3 regions of the Paenibacillus sp. 01T424 genome follow, and region 3 is predicted to be linked to each of the others. Evidence: riboswitches for the same ligand, from Rfam matches in the RefSeq annotation. Region 3 holds a riboswitch; each other region holds the start of a gene.
What was found. Region 3 has a riboswitch for cobalamin ahead of metE (5-methyltetrahydropteroyltriglutamate--homocysteine S-methyltransferase). Riboswitches for the same ligand answer to the same signal wherever they lie in the genome.

Region 1: linked by a shared signal. The riboswitch ahead of AC1DPK_RS03080 (DUF4430 domain-containing protein) and the one ahead of metE (5-methyltetrahydropteroyltriglutamate--homocysteine S-methyltransferase) in region 3 are both predicted to bind cobalamin.
Region 2: linked by a shared signal. The riboswitch ahead of AC1DPK_RS22765 (DUF4430 domain-containing protein) and the one ahead of metE (5-methyltetrahydropteroyltriglutamate--homocysteine S-methyltransferase) in region 3 are both predicted to bind cobalamin.

The regions. Positions count from the first base shown of each region.
Region 1 covers NZ_JBFTPZ010000002.1:250,958-255,173, reverse strand. The annotation lists gene AC1DPK_RS03085 (methyl-accepting chemotaxis protein) at 1-1,098, shown strand, start outside; cobalamin riboswitch at 1,246-1,447, shown strand; gene AC1DPK_RS03080 (DUF4430 domain-containing protein) at 1,597-4,216, shown strand, end outside.
Region 2 covers NZ_JBFTPZ010000032.1:42,516-46,731, forward strand. The annotation lists gene AC1DPK_RS22755 (ABC transporter permease) at 1-1,376, shown strand, start outside; gene AC1DPK_RS22760 (ABC transporter ATP-binding protein) at 1,373-2,038, shown strand; cobalamin riboswitch at 2,053-2,253, shown strand; gene AC1DPK_RS22765 (DUF4430 domain-containing protein) at 2,430-3,203, shown strand; gene AC1DPK_RS22770 (energy-coupling factor transporter transmembrane component T) at 3,196-4,065, shown strand; gene AC1DPK_RS22775 (ABC transporter ATP-binding protein) at 4,056-4,216, shown strand, end outside.
Region 3 covers NZ_JBFTPZ010000003.1:101,227-105,442, reverse strand. The annotation lists gene AC1DPK_RS03875 (DeoR/GlpR family DNA-binding transcription regulator) at 1-684, shown strand, start outside; gene kduD (2-dehydro-3-deoxy-D-gluconate 5-dehydrogenase KduD) at 689-1,444, shown strand; cobalamin riboswitch at 1,589-1,782, shown strand; gene metE (5-methyltetrahydropteroyltriglutamate--homocysteine S-methyltransferase) at 1,932-4,216, shown strand, end outside.

The sequences.
Region 1 (4,216 bases), on a different contig from region 3:
CTTCTATCACAATTTATGGTAGGACGTAAGCTTCGTAATATTGTTCATGCTGCAATTAATCTTAATTCTAGCGAAGCGGATCTTACCTATCGTATAGAAAATAAAGGAAATGATGAAATTGCTCGCCTAGGCGAAGAAATCAATCATTTCATTGCCCATATGCAAGGCTTAATGCGGACGATTCGGAACAATGCCGCATCCGTATCGGATTTTGCAGGCCGATTGGGTGTAGGCTCGCAGCAAAGCCGAGAGCTCTCCTCGCAGCTTGCTTCCTCTGTGAATGAGATGGCAATTGGCGCGGAAAATCAAGCGGACGGAGCAGTTGAGGCAGCAAGGTCTATGGAGGAAATGGCGACGAGCGTAGGAAGGATTGCTCACTCCTCGAGCCAAATGTCTGAAGCGTCGAACGATATGCTGCAAGCAGCGGAGCTGGGCCATGAAAAATCGGATCATGCGGTTGGTCAAATGGAGCGGCTTGGCGCGGCAACGGCTTCGATATCACGAGTGATTGGAGAGCTTAATGAGCGCTCATCCGAAATCCAAGAGATGGCAGGCACGATTGCTGCCATTGCAAATCAGACGAATTTACTCGCTCTAAACGCTGCTATAGAAGCGGCACATGCAGGGGAGTATGGCCGTGGATTTGCAGTAGTATCAAGTGAAGTGAGAAAGCTGGCGGAACAGGCTTCGGCACATGCGGGCCATATCGAAGAAACGATTAATGAGGTGCTAGCCTTGACTGCCGATGCTGTTGGCGCGGTCACTGCAGGAGAGCAAGAAATGGAACAAGGATTACTCATCGTTCAGGAGCTGAAGGTATCTTTTGACACGATATGGAAGGAATCCCGCCTTGTTGCCTCACAAATTGAAGACGTATCTGCTTCAACGGAGGAGATGGCAGCAGGCAGCGAGGAAGTGAGCGCTTCCGTTGAATCGATGGCGCAGGTCGCCAAGGATACTTCAACTCATGCTGCGCAATCGGCAGCAGACACTGAGCGGCAAAATCAGCTCGCAGCTGAAACGCAGCAGCTTGCTTCATCTGTAAATGAGCTTTCGGAGGAGCTTCAGCGCTCGATTACGAGATTTAAAATTGAGTAATTTGTAGCTGAAGTAGATTTATGATGAAATACGAGTCATAGTCACAATAAATTGAATAGAGAATTGTACAAGTTGAAAAAAAACGGTCAGAACCTTTGTCTAATCCTTTCAAATTTGATACAATTCACAAAACAAGCACTTACAATTTCATAGAATAGCTAATATGGTGCTGCCGTGAATCTATCATTCACAAGCAGCTTAATAGGGAAGTTCGGTCAAAATCCGACGCGGTCCCGCCACTGTATCGCGGAGCAGACGATCATGTTGTCCACTGTCATATCACGACGGGAAGGAGATCGTCTAAGCAATGAAGCGAAGCCAGGAGACCTGCCATAGGAGCGCTCTATATTTCTCACGAGGATGGGAGGGAGATGTTTATTCGTGCTTTTGCAATAGGTGGATTCCTATGCTTCCATGCGCACGTGTTTATCCAAACATCTTTCCACAAACGGAAAGATGTTTTTTTGTTGCCAAAAATGATTAAAGGGAGAGAAAACATTGCTTAATTTAAAAAGATTTATGAAAAAGAGTTTGCCTGCAATTTTAAGTTTTGTATTGGTGTTTACTTTATTTGCACCACAAGTAGGTAAAGCGGCAGATCATTCTGCGAATACGTCATTGAATGAGATGATTGATAAGACGGTTGAGTATTATAAAAATAGAAATACAACATTGAATTCTTGGTGGGAAATTGTTGCCCTTTGGGGTGCTGGAGAAAACCTGCAGGATGGCAGTTGGAAGCTGCCTAGTTGGAAGACCGTGGATCCGGGGTTGAAGCCTAATGATAGTGATACAACTCATATCCGCTATATTTATTCATTACTCGCGATGGGTGAAGATCCTGCGCATGCGTGGGAAACGGATCGAAATCTGTATGCGGAGTTAGCTGCACAACTAAATAAGGATACAGGGTCATTCGCCGGTTCAACAAACAGGCATATGTGGGCGATGCATGCACTTGACACGGGTGCAAAGCTTGGGAGTGACGTTGGTAGCTGGGATGATACCTCAAAGAATAAGGCATTAAAATATCTATTAAGTAAACAGTTGAATGACGGTGGATTTGCATTTTTTGGAAAAGATTCTGATCCTGATATGACTGGTATGGGGCTGCTTGCACTCGGCAATTATCAGAATGATAGTGCTGTTCAAGCTGCGATTGTAAGAGTGAAAAATTATTTGCAAACTATAAAGTTAAACCAAGAAAATGTCATGTATGGAAAAAACTCGAGCAGCACTTCTGCCGTAGTAAGCGGATTAACAGCCGTTGGCGAGGATATGTTGTCTGATGTCTGGATGGCTAATGACAAATCAGTACTTGATACTTATTCATTGTTCCAGCTCCAGAATGGAGCATTTAAGAACGATTTAGATAAAGGTTCTAATTCAATCGCTACAGAGCAAGCACTTGTTGCACTTGCTGATATTAAAAATCAGAAAACGGTATGGCAACGTTTAGGTGAAATAAAACTTCCTGTCTTTGTTAACACAAAGGTTAAAGTTGATGGTATTTCTCAAAGTATTTATGATCAGAAAACGGTTAGTTTAAAACAGAATGAAAAGCCAGTTACAGCACTCGATGCTCTAAAAAAGGCACTTAATACAGCAAATCCACCTATCACTTTCAATATTGTAAATAGTAGTATTGGTTCATATGTTCAAGGAATTGCTGGACAAGAAGCTGGTTCATTTGGCGGCTGGGATGGATGGATGTACGAGGTCAATGGCATTGCGCCAGATGTAGGTGCAGATGCATACCAGCTTAAAGAAAATGATGAGGTCCGATTCTATTACAGTCGTTACCCTGCGCTCTCTACAACAACARAGCTGAACACCGGCTCAGTTGATCCTATTGTCGACGTTAAGCTTGTGGGTGATCATTTCAGCAGCGAAGCGACTATTGCAAGCAACTGGGCTATTGATTCGGATGCGTCAGGACTGACGATTAAATCAATCGAGAAGACGAACGATCAGCACATTAAGATTAGTCTTTTGGGCAAAGCAAAAGACAAGCCATTTACACTACAAGCATTAGCAGCAGCTTCAGAGAGTAAGAAGGAGAGCGAACCGTTTCCGGTTTTAGTTTCTGATTCTGTGACTGTAAATTTTCAGGTTGATGGCATTTCATCACCAATTTATACGAAGCAAACGGTGACACTTAAGAATACAGAAAACCCAGTAATGGTTTTAGATGTATTTAAAAATGCCCTTGATCGAGCAGAGCCAAAGATTGGTTATAAAATAACGGAAAGCAACTTCGGCCCTTATGTATCAGAAATAGCTGGGGAAGCAGCCGGCAGTCTTGGCGGCTGGGACGGCTGGATGTATGAAGTAAATGGGATTGCTCCAGAAGTTGGCGCAGACGCATATGAGCTTAAGGAAAAAGATGTCGTTCGCTTCTATTACAGCAGATATGCTGAACTTTCTACACAATCAACGATTACAAGTGGTGCTGATAATCCGTCGATTGACGTAAAGCTTGCTGGTGACGAGTTCACTAGCGTTGCGGCCAATATCGAAAATTGGACTATTGATACTGGAAATACAGATCTAAAAGTAAAATCACTTGTTCAAGATGGCAAGAACATAAATATTTCTTTTGAAGGTACAGCAAAAGGCGGAACAATAACGGTTAAAGCATTAGCTGCTGCGTTAGTTGGCAAAAAAGAATCCGATCCAATTGTAATCGCTATACCTCGTGAAGTGAGTGAAACAACGGATCAAAATTTTGCAATTCATGAGAATGAGAAGGTTGTCACTCTTGGTACAGCAAGCAATTCGCATGTAACTAACAATATCAGTCTTACATTTACATCGGCTGCATTGCCACAGGTAACAGCTATTCGTGGTACGACAACGTTGGAGATTCCAGCTAATACAAAGGTTACATCAACATGGGATCAAAAGCTGCTGCTTCCTAAAAATTTGAGCATAGATGATAGCGGTCTAACGACTAAGTTGAATAGTGTTTTGTCTGCTGACAATAAAAAAGTCGATGGAATTTCAATTCGCATACAAGCGGGCGGAAATGAAAAAATACAATTTAATCAACATGTTACCCTTACTATTAAAGGTCAAGGCGATAAAGAAGTTGGATTTGTAGATCAAGCAGGTGTGT
Region 2 (4,216 bases), on a different contig from region 3:
TCTTTCACTTTGCATTTTTGCTGCCACTGGCTATTCCACCATATATTGCAGCTTATACTTACGGTTCTATGCTGAGCTATACGGGCAGCATACAAGTTTTTATGCGAAATACGCTCGGCGTAACCCCTAACCAAGCTTATTTTGATATATTGTCCATGAAAGGCGCTATTTTCATATTTTCAATGTTTTTATTTCCTTACATTTATTTGATGACCAAAACCTTTATGGAGAAGCAAAGCGCAGCTTTCATAGAAAACGCAAGATTGCTCGGCAAAGGGCAGCTTCATATCTTTTTCCGAATCGTATTGCCTTTGTCGCAGGCTGCAATTATCGGCGGAGCCAGCCTCGTCGCATTTGAGGTACTGAATGATTTTGGAGTAACAAAACATTTTGGCATTGCTTCGTTTACTGCAACGATTTTCAAAACATGGTTTGGTATGTATGACGTTGATTCTGCCCTGAGATTATCTGCGCTCCTAATGAGCGCTATTATTGGATTGTTTATTATGGAGAGACTGCTTCGCAGGCGAAAAATGTATCATTCCGCGACAAGCAAGCTTAATCCGCTTAAACGAAGGAAGTTATCCTATTTAGGGACAGCTGCTGCTATTTTTGTGAGCACGGTTATATTTGCCCTTTCGTTCGCTATTCCAGTAGTTCAGCTCCTCGTTTGGGCGACATGGACATATCAAGATGTATTGAACAGCAAATTTGCGCAGCTCGTCTCAAACACGCTTTTGGTTTCCATTGTTGCGATTACCGTGTTGATGCTGCTTGCAGTTATTGTCGCCAATGTAAGCCGGAGCCTGAATCGATCGCTTTTGTCGCTTGCAGCAACAAAGCTAATTTTAATGGGCTACTCTATCCCGGGTGCTGTTTTGTCCATTGGCGTGCTTGCTTTGTTTATTTCCCTAGACCATCAATTAAGCGGCGTCTATTCATGGTTAGGTTTTGGATCGAGCAAGCTCGTACTCAGCATGTCGCTCGTAATGCTTATTTTCGCCTATGTAATCCGCTTCCTTGGTGTAGGATTTAATGCGGTGGAAGCGGGATTTGATAAAATAGGCAATCGTTATTCTGAAGCTTCCAGAACGCTCGGCATCGGTATGACTGCTACCTTCTTCAAAGTTGACTTGCCTTTAATAAAAGGATCCATATTAGCAGGCTTCCTGCTTACCTTTATGGAAATTATGAAGGAGCTGCCGCTGACGCTGCTGCTGCGCCCGTTTAATTTTGAGACGCTAGCGACAAAAGCCTATCAATATGCAAGCGATGAGCAAATTCATCAAGCTTCGGTACCGTCTTTATTCATAATCACGGTGGGAATGGCAACTGTTTTTGTTTATCATCGGTTGGGAGAGAAGAAATCCAGATGAACTTTTTTGAGCTGACTAACGTTTCTTTTAGCTATGACAATGGGAAAAAGAGTGTATTGGAAAACTTTACGATGCAAATGCAGAAGGGTGAAGTTGTTGGAGTGCTTGGTCAAAGCGGTTGCGGGAAAAGCACGCTGCTGCGGATTATTGCCGGGCTTGAGATTCCTGCCTCGGGACGTATTGCCGCTGGCGGCAGGGTTTTAGTAGATGATCAGCAGTTTATTCAGCCTGAGCAGCGCGGCATAGGCATGGTGTTTCAGGATTATGCGTTGTTTCCTCATCTGACTGTCGGTCAAAATATATTATTTGGTTTACATCGATTATCAAGAAAAGATAGATTCAAACGGCTGGATGAAATGCTGGAGCTGATACAGTTAAATGATTTCGTCAAGCGTTATCCGCATGAGCTTAGCGGCGGTCAGCAGCAGCGTGTTGCTTTTGCTCGTGCGCTTGCCCCGTCTCCCTTGATGCTGTTGATGGATGAGCCATTTAGCAGTTTGGATTCACACTTAAAGCAAAGCATTCGGGAGGAGCTGAAGCGATTGCTTCACAAAGCCCAAATTACGTGTATGTTCGTCACCCATGATCAAGAGGATGCAGCTGCTATTTGCGATCGAATCATTCAAATCCCATATAGACAAACCCCAGCAATCCCGATATGATTGATTAAATAATCGCATAATTGAATAGAGAAGGTGCAAACAAAAGCATGCTTTTGTTTGCTTAATAGGGAAGTCCGGTTCAATGCCGGCGCGGTCCCGCCACTGTATGTGAAGAGTGATTCTCTGCAAATGCCACTGTCCGATTCAAGGATGGGAAGGTGTGAGAATCGCGTTGACGCACAAGCCAGGAAACCTGCCTTTTTTATTTTGTTTCTCATTCTTCGGGGGTAAAGAATGTGGAGGCGTAATCGTTTTGCAGGACGCATCATATATTTTAGTTATATACGGTTGCTATTCTTACATTCGGCATGCAGATCCCCTAATAGAAGGGGGTCTTTTTTTTATTGTTAAGGTTTGTGTGAATGAGACAAAAAGGAGCAGAAAAGAGACGATGGCAAAGATCTACAAGAAATGGTTACCAAGCTTAATCATCCTATGGCTGTTTATTGGTTTATTAGCTGGCTGTGCCAGTCCGGCACAAAGCGTTAATTCCAATACCAATCAAGTGCAAACCAGCAACGAAGGACAAGTGGGAAAAGAAGCGGAGAAAGCCGCTGATGAGCAGCCAACGAGTACTTCAGCATCAGAAACGGCAGAGGCAACGCAGTTGCCTAGCGAAGATAAAGATCAAGATAACGCGAAGGCAACCGACAACGCTGGCGGTAAGCAAGCAACGCCTTCCCCGAAGCCGAAGCAGACAAATGAGCCAAAACTGGATGATCCAAAAACGAAGCCTACTACTTCTGCGAAACCAACCAAAACAGACAGTGCGGCTACAGCGAAGCCCGTCACGCCTGTTGCAACGCCGAATCCTATGCAGACGGTTACGATTTCAATTGTCGCGGACAAAGATACGGGAACGGTGCTTGCACCAACAGCCGTAGAGTTCAAGAAGGACGATACCGTTCTAGATGTATTGAAGAAAATTACGAGAAAAAACAAAATACAAATGGAATACAGAGGTGTTAAAGGCGGTGCTTATATCGAAGGCATCGATAATATTTACGAATTCGATCTGGGTGCGAAGAGCGGCTGGATGTACCGAGTAAACGGTGAGTTTCCTAACAAGGGCGCCGGGGTTTACAAGGTTAATGAAGGTGATGTTATTGAATGGTTGTACACGACTGATCTTGGCGAGGATATAGGAGCAAAATTCGATGAATAGTGCGTTCGGTTCGGTACATCCGGTTACGAGCTTCAGTTATTATGCAGGAGTCATTACATTCGGCATGCTCTTATTTCATCCTGTTTTCTTATTGACGTCACTTGCTGCGATTACGGTAATTATTGTCATTCATGGCGAAGGGAAGCGGCTGCTTAAGCTGCTTCCTTATTATGTTCTAATGGGCGGTTTAGTTGCTGTTCTTAACCCGCTGTTTTCTCATCGCGGGCGGCATATTTTATTTTATTTTATGGATCAGCCGATCACGTTGGAAGCTATTTTATATGGTGTGACGATGATGCTATCTTTATTGTGCATTTTACTAGCCTTTGTATCGTTTCAGCAGATTGTTACGACGGAGAAATGGATGTATTTATTTTCACGAGTCGCTCCGCGAACTGCACTGCTAACCTCGATGTCGATTCGGTTCGTACCGCTTTTCTTGCGGAGACTGGATCAAATTACTACGGTTCAACGAATAAAAGGGGTTTCGATTCTCGAAGGCAGCTTGAAAAAACGGAGCAAGGATGGCATGCTGCTCGTTCGTGTGCTGTTGACCTGGTCCTTGGAGGAGGCGCTTCAGACCGCTGATTCTATGAAAGCTAGAGGGTATGGCGCAGCTAAACGAAGCTCTTATGTCATCTATCGTATGGATCGTAGAGATTGGTATGTTCTATTGTTTCTTGGAGCAATGGCACTAGTATGCATTTGGGGCTGGATGCAAGGTTTTGGTGTGCTTACTATTTACCCGCGTCTGGAAACAATGCAGTTTCATAGGGGGGAAGGCATTGCATACGCTTGCTATTGCGCCTTTCTGTTAACACCAGTCGTACTTGAAGAAATGGAGAGAAGGTCATGGAAGTAATTCAGGTTGATCAATTGACGTTCCATTATCCGGAATCAACGGTTGCAGCACTCGATAACATTACTTTAAATATCAAGCCAGGCGATTTTGTCGTCCTTTGTGGGGCATCCGGCTGCGGCAAAACGACGCTGCTTCGGCACTTGAAAAAAGA
Region 3 (4,216 bases):
GAAGATTTAGAGAAGCTGGAAGAGAAGGGATTGCTGAAACGGACTCATGGCGGAGCTGTGCCCCAGCATAGAGGCGAAGACAGCCTTTATCCGCTGCAATTCCCAAATAGCAAGCATCAGCGGGAGAAGGCGGCGATTGCGGAGCTTGCTCTTTCCTGCATCGAGCCTAATGATATTATTGCGCTTGATGCTGGCAGTACTACGCTCGAAATGGCAAAACGTCTGCCCAACATCCCGGTTACGGTGCTTACGAACGATCTGCTTATCATTCGGGAGCTGACTGCGAAGGACCAAGTAAGGCTTGTTATTCCTGGGGGCTACCGGCATAACAATTTGCTTATCGGCGCAGAATCGCAGGAATGGATTAAACGACTGAATGTACACAAGCTGTTTCTTTCCACAACCGGCATTCATATGGAATATGGGCTTACCATATTCACAGAAGAATTGACGAAGCTGAAGAAGCTGTATATGGAAAATGCCAAGGTCGTCTACTGCCTTGCCGATCATAACAAATTCGATAAGGGTGCACTAATAACGTTTGCCGGTTTGCATGAAATTGACTATATCATCACAGACGAAGGTATAGATGCGGACGTTGCGGCGAGGTATGAGTCACAAAATATAAAAATGATGAAAGCAGCGCTTTCGGAAAATGGGAAGCGTACTAAAGGTAGGAGCTGAGCCGATGAGTTTGTTTGATTTGACGGGTAAAACAGCTGTCGTCACAGGTGCAGGGCGCGGGCTTGGGGAAGCGATTGCGCTTGGATTAGCACGAGCGGGTGCGGATATCGCGCTTGTCACGAACCAAACGCCTGCTGACAAAACGGCAGCAGCGATAAGAGAGCTTGGACGCAAAGCGATTACAATTCAGACCGATATTGCTGACCGAACGAAGCTTGCTGGAATTGTTGATCGTACAGTTGAAGAACTGGGACGCATCGATATTTTGGTCAACAACGCGGGTATCATTCGCCGCACGCCCGCTGCAGAGCATAGCTACGAGGACTGGCAGGATGTACTCGATGTTAACTTGAATTCTGTATTTCTCCTTTCCCAGCTGGCTGGGAAACATATGATTGAACAGGGCTCAGGGAAAATTATTAACATTGCGTCGATGTTAACCTTCCAAGGCGGAATTAATGTTCCGGGCTATACGTCCAGCAAACATGCCGTTGCCGGTCTTACCAAAGCGCTTGCTAGCGAATGGGCAGCTAAAGGCTTGCAGGTAAATGCGATAGCCCCAGGCTACATGAGTACAGACAACACCGAAGCGCTTCGCGAGGATCCTGTTCGCAGTGCTCAAATTTTGCAGCGCATACCAGCGGGACGCTGGGGTACATCGCAGGATTTGATTGGACCAGCGGTGTTCCTAGCCTCTTCAGCTTCTGATTATATGAACGGCCATATTTTGGCTGTTGATGGCGGTTGGCTGGTTAGGTAATTATATAAAAAACCAATAAGGCTTTCCTTTTACAGCGCAGGCTGCTTAGAGGAGAGTCTTTTTTTGATATTATAGTGATTTCCATTGTATGGTTATTATTTTGCGTGTATAGTTATTCGTGATCCTAAAAAATGCGATCAACAACTGAAATAAGTGGAAATAGGTGCTCTTGCTGTATAGCTTGAGCTTAAAAGGGAAGTCCGGTGCAAAACCGACGCGGTCCCGCCACTGTAACAGAGGAGTCTAAGCGCTAACGCCACTGATCTTAACCGGTTGGGAAGGCAAGCTTACGATGATGATTCTGGAGCCAGGAGACCTGCCTATTTGAACGACACTGATTTTACCTACGGGAGATAGGGAGGTGTTAAGACAGAACCGCTGTTTATTAAAACGCCGGGCGTCTTTACCTTTGCTTCTTTAAGGTAACGACGCTCTTTTTTGTGCTTTTATTTCATAATAATCACATTTATTAGGAGGAAATATGAACGTGAGCAAACTGCAAAACAGTGTACTTGGATATCCGCGTATCGGCGAAAATCGGGAATGGAAAAAAGCGCTTGAAGCTTTTTGGAAAGGTGATTTGGACGAAACGATATTCCTTCAAACGCTTGAAAGCATTCGTCTAAACAACTTGAAGCTGCAAAAAGATAAAGGAATTTCGCTAATTCCTGTTAATGATTTTACGTTGTATGATCAAATGCTGGATACTGCAGCGATGTTTGGCCTTGTGCCAGATCGTTTTTCCTATGATGGAGGTCCTGTTCCCGTACAGACCTACTACGCAATGGCGAGAGGGACACAGGAAGCACAAGCCTGCGAGATGACCAAATGGTTTAATACCAACTATCACTATATCGTGCCAGAACTTGCGGGTGCTGCGCCGGTACTGACGGAAAACCGTCCGCTAATTGCGTACCGCGAAGCCAAAGAAAAGCTTGGCATTGAAGGTAAACCTGTCATTATCGGTCTATACACCTTCCTCAAGCTGTCGAAGGGCTACGATGCCAAGCAGCTTCCGCAGCTCATTGAGCAGTTTATACCGCTTTATGCTCAGCTGCTTAAGGAGCTTGAGCAAGAAGGCGTACAATGGGTGCAAATCGATGAGCCCATCCTTGTTACCTCTATCTCTGAGGAAGAGATGCAATGGGTTGAATCGATTTATGCAAGGCTGAACCAAGCAGCGCCAGCGCTTAACATAATGCTTCAAACGTATTTTGAGGCGGTTGAGCATTATGAAGCTGTAGTTGCTCTCCCGGTACAAGCGATCGGTTTGGATTTCGTTCATGGTTTGGAGCAAAACTTGAAGTCGCTGGAGCAATTTGGTTATCCGAAGGATAAGCTCGCTGGTATCGGACTTGTAGACGGACGCAACATTTGGCGCTCAGACTATAAGCAAAAGCTCGAATTGCTGCAAAAGCTTTCCGCATACATTCCAGCTGAGCGCACGATCATTCAATCGTCATGCAGCCTGCTGCATGTGCCGGTAACGGCAAAAAACGAAACCAATCTGCCAGTAGAGCTGCGTGAGGCGCTTGCATTCGCGGAAGAAAAGCTGGATGAAATTGTGTGGCTAAGTGAAACAGCGACTGTAAATGAGGCGGACATCTCAGAACTGCGCAAGCTTGAGCTTAAGCTTAACGGCGAGCGGATTCATCATTTATCCATTTCTCCTGCCCGCAATCGCCAAGCTGCTGATGCAGCAGCGATAGCGGCGCATCCTTCAACGAGGCAGAAGCCATTTGCGGAGAGACAAAAGCTGCAGCAGCAAAAGTGGAATTTGCCGTTCCTTCCAACAACAACAATCGGCAGCTTCCCGCAAACGCTGGATGTACGCCAAGCAAGGCAAAAATGGAGAAAAAACGAGCTCAGCTCGCAGGACTACGCTTCCTTTATCAACGATAAAATTAAAAATTGGATTGAAATCCAAGAAGAGCTTAACATAGACGTCCTCGTTCATGGTGAATTTGAGCGTACGGACATGGTCGAATTTTTCGGAGAGAAGCTGGATGGGTTCGCATTTACAAAAGCCGGCTGGGTTCAATCGTATGGTTCCCGCTGCGTAAAGCCGCCGGCCATTTATGGCGATGTTGTATTTACTGAGCCAATGACAGTAACCGAAAGCGTGTATGCGCAGTCGCTGACAAGCCGTCCGGTAAAAGGGATGCTGACGGGGCCGATTACGATTTTAAACTGGTCATTTGTTCGCAACGATATCACACGCGAGCAGGTCGCATACCAAATTGCGCTTGCACTCTCAGAGGAAGTAAAGGCGCTTGAGAGCGCAGGTATAGAGATGATCCAGGTTGATGAGCCAGCTTTGCGAGAAGGCTTGCCGCTTAAACGCAGTGATTGGGATGCCTATTTAAAATGGGGCGTGCATGCGTTCCGTCTATCGACTTCAGCTGTGCGTGACACAACACAAATTCATACACATATGTGTTATTGTGAGTTCCATGATATTATCGATTCCATTCTTGCGCTGGATGCGGATGTCATCTCCATTGAAACCTCGCGCAGCCATGGCGAGCTGATTCATAGCTTTGAGGAGAACACCTATGACCAAGGCATCGGCTTAGGCGTTTACGATATTCACAGCCCGCGTGTACCTTCAGTGGAAGAAATGGTCAGCATGATCGAGCGCGCCATTAAAGTGCTAGATCCTGCGCTCTTCTGGATTAATCCGGACTGCGGCTTGAAAACACGCGGAATGGAAGAAACGGTTGCTTCACTACGCAACATGATGCTGGCTACTTACCAAGTCAGAGAGCAGCG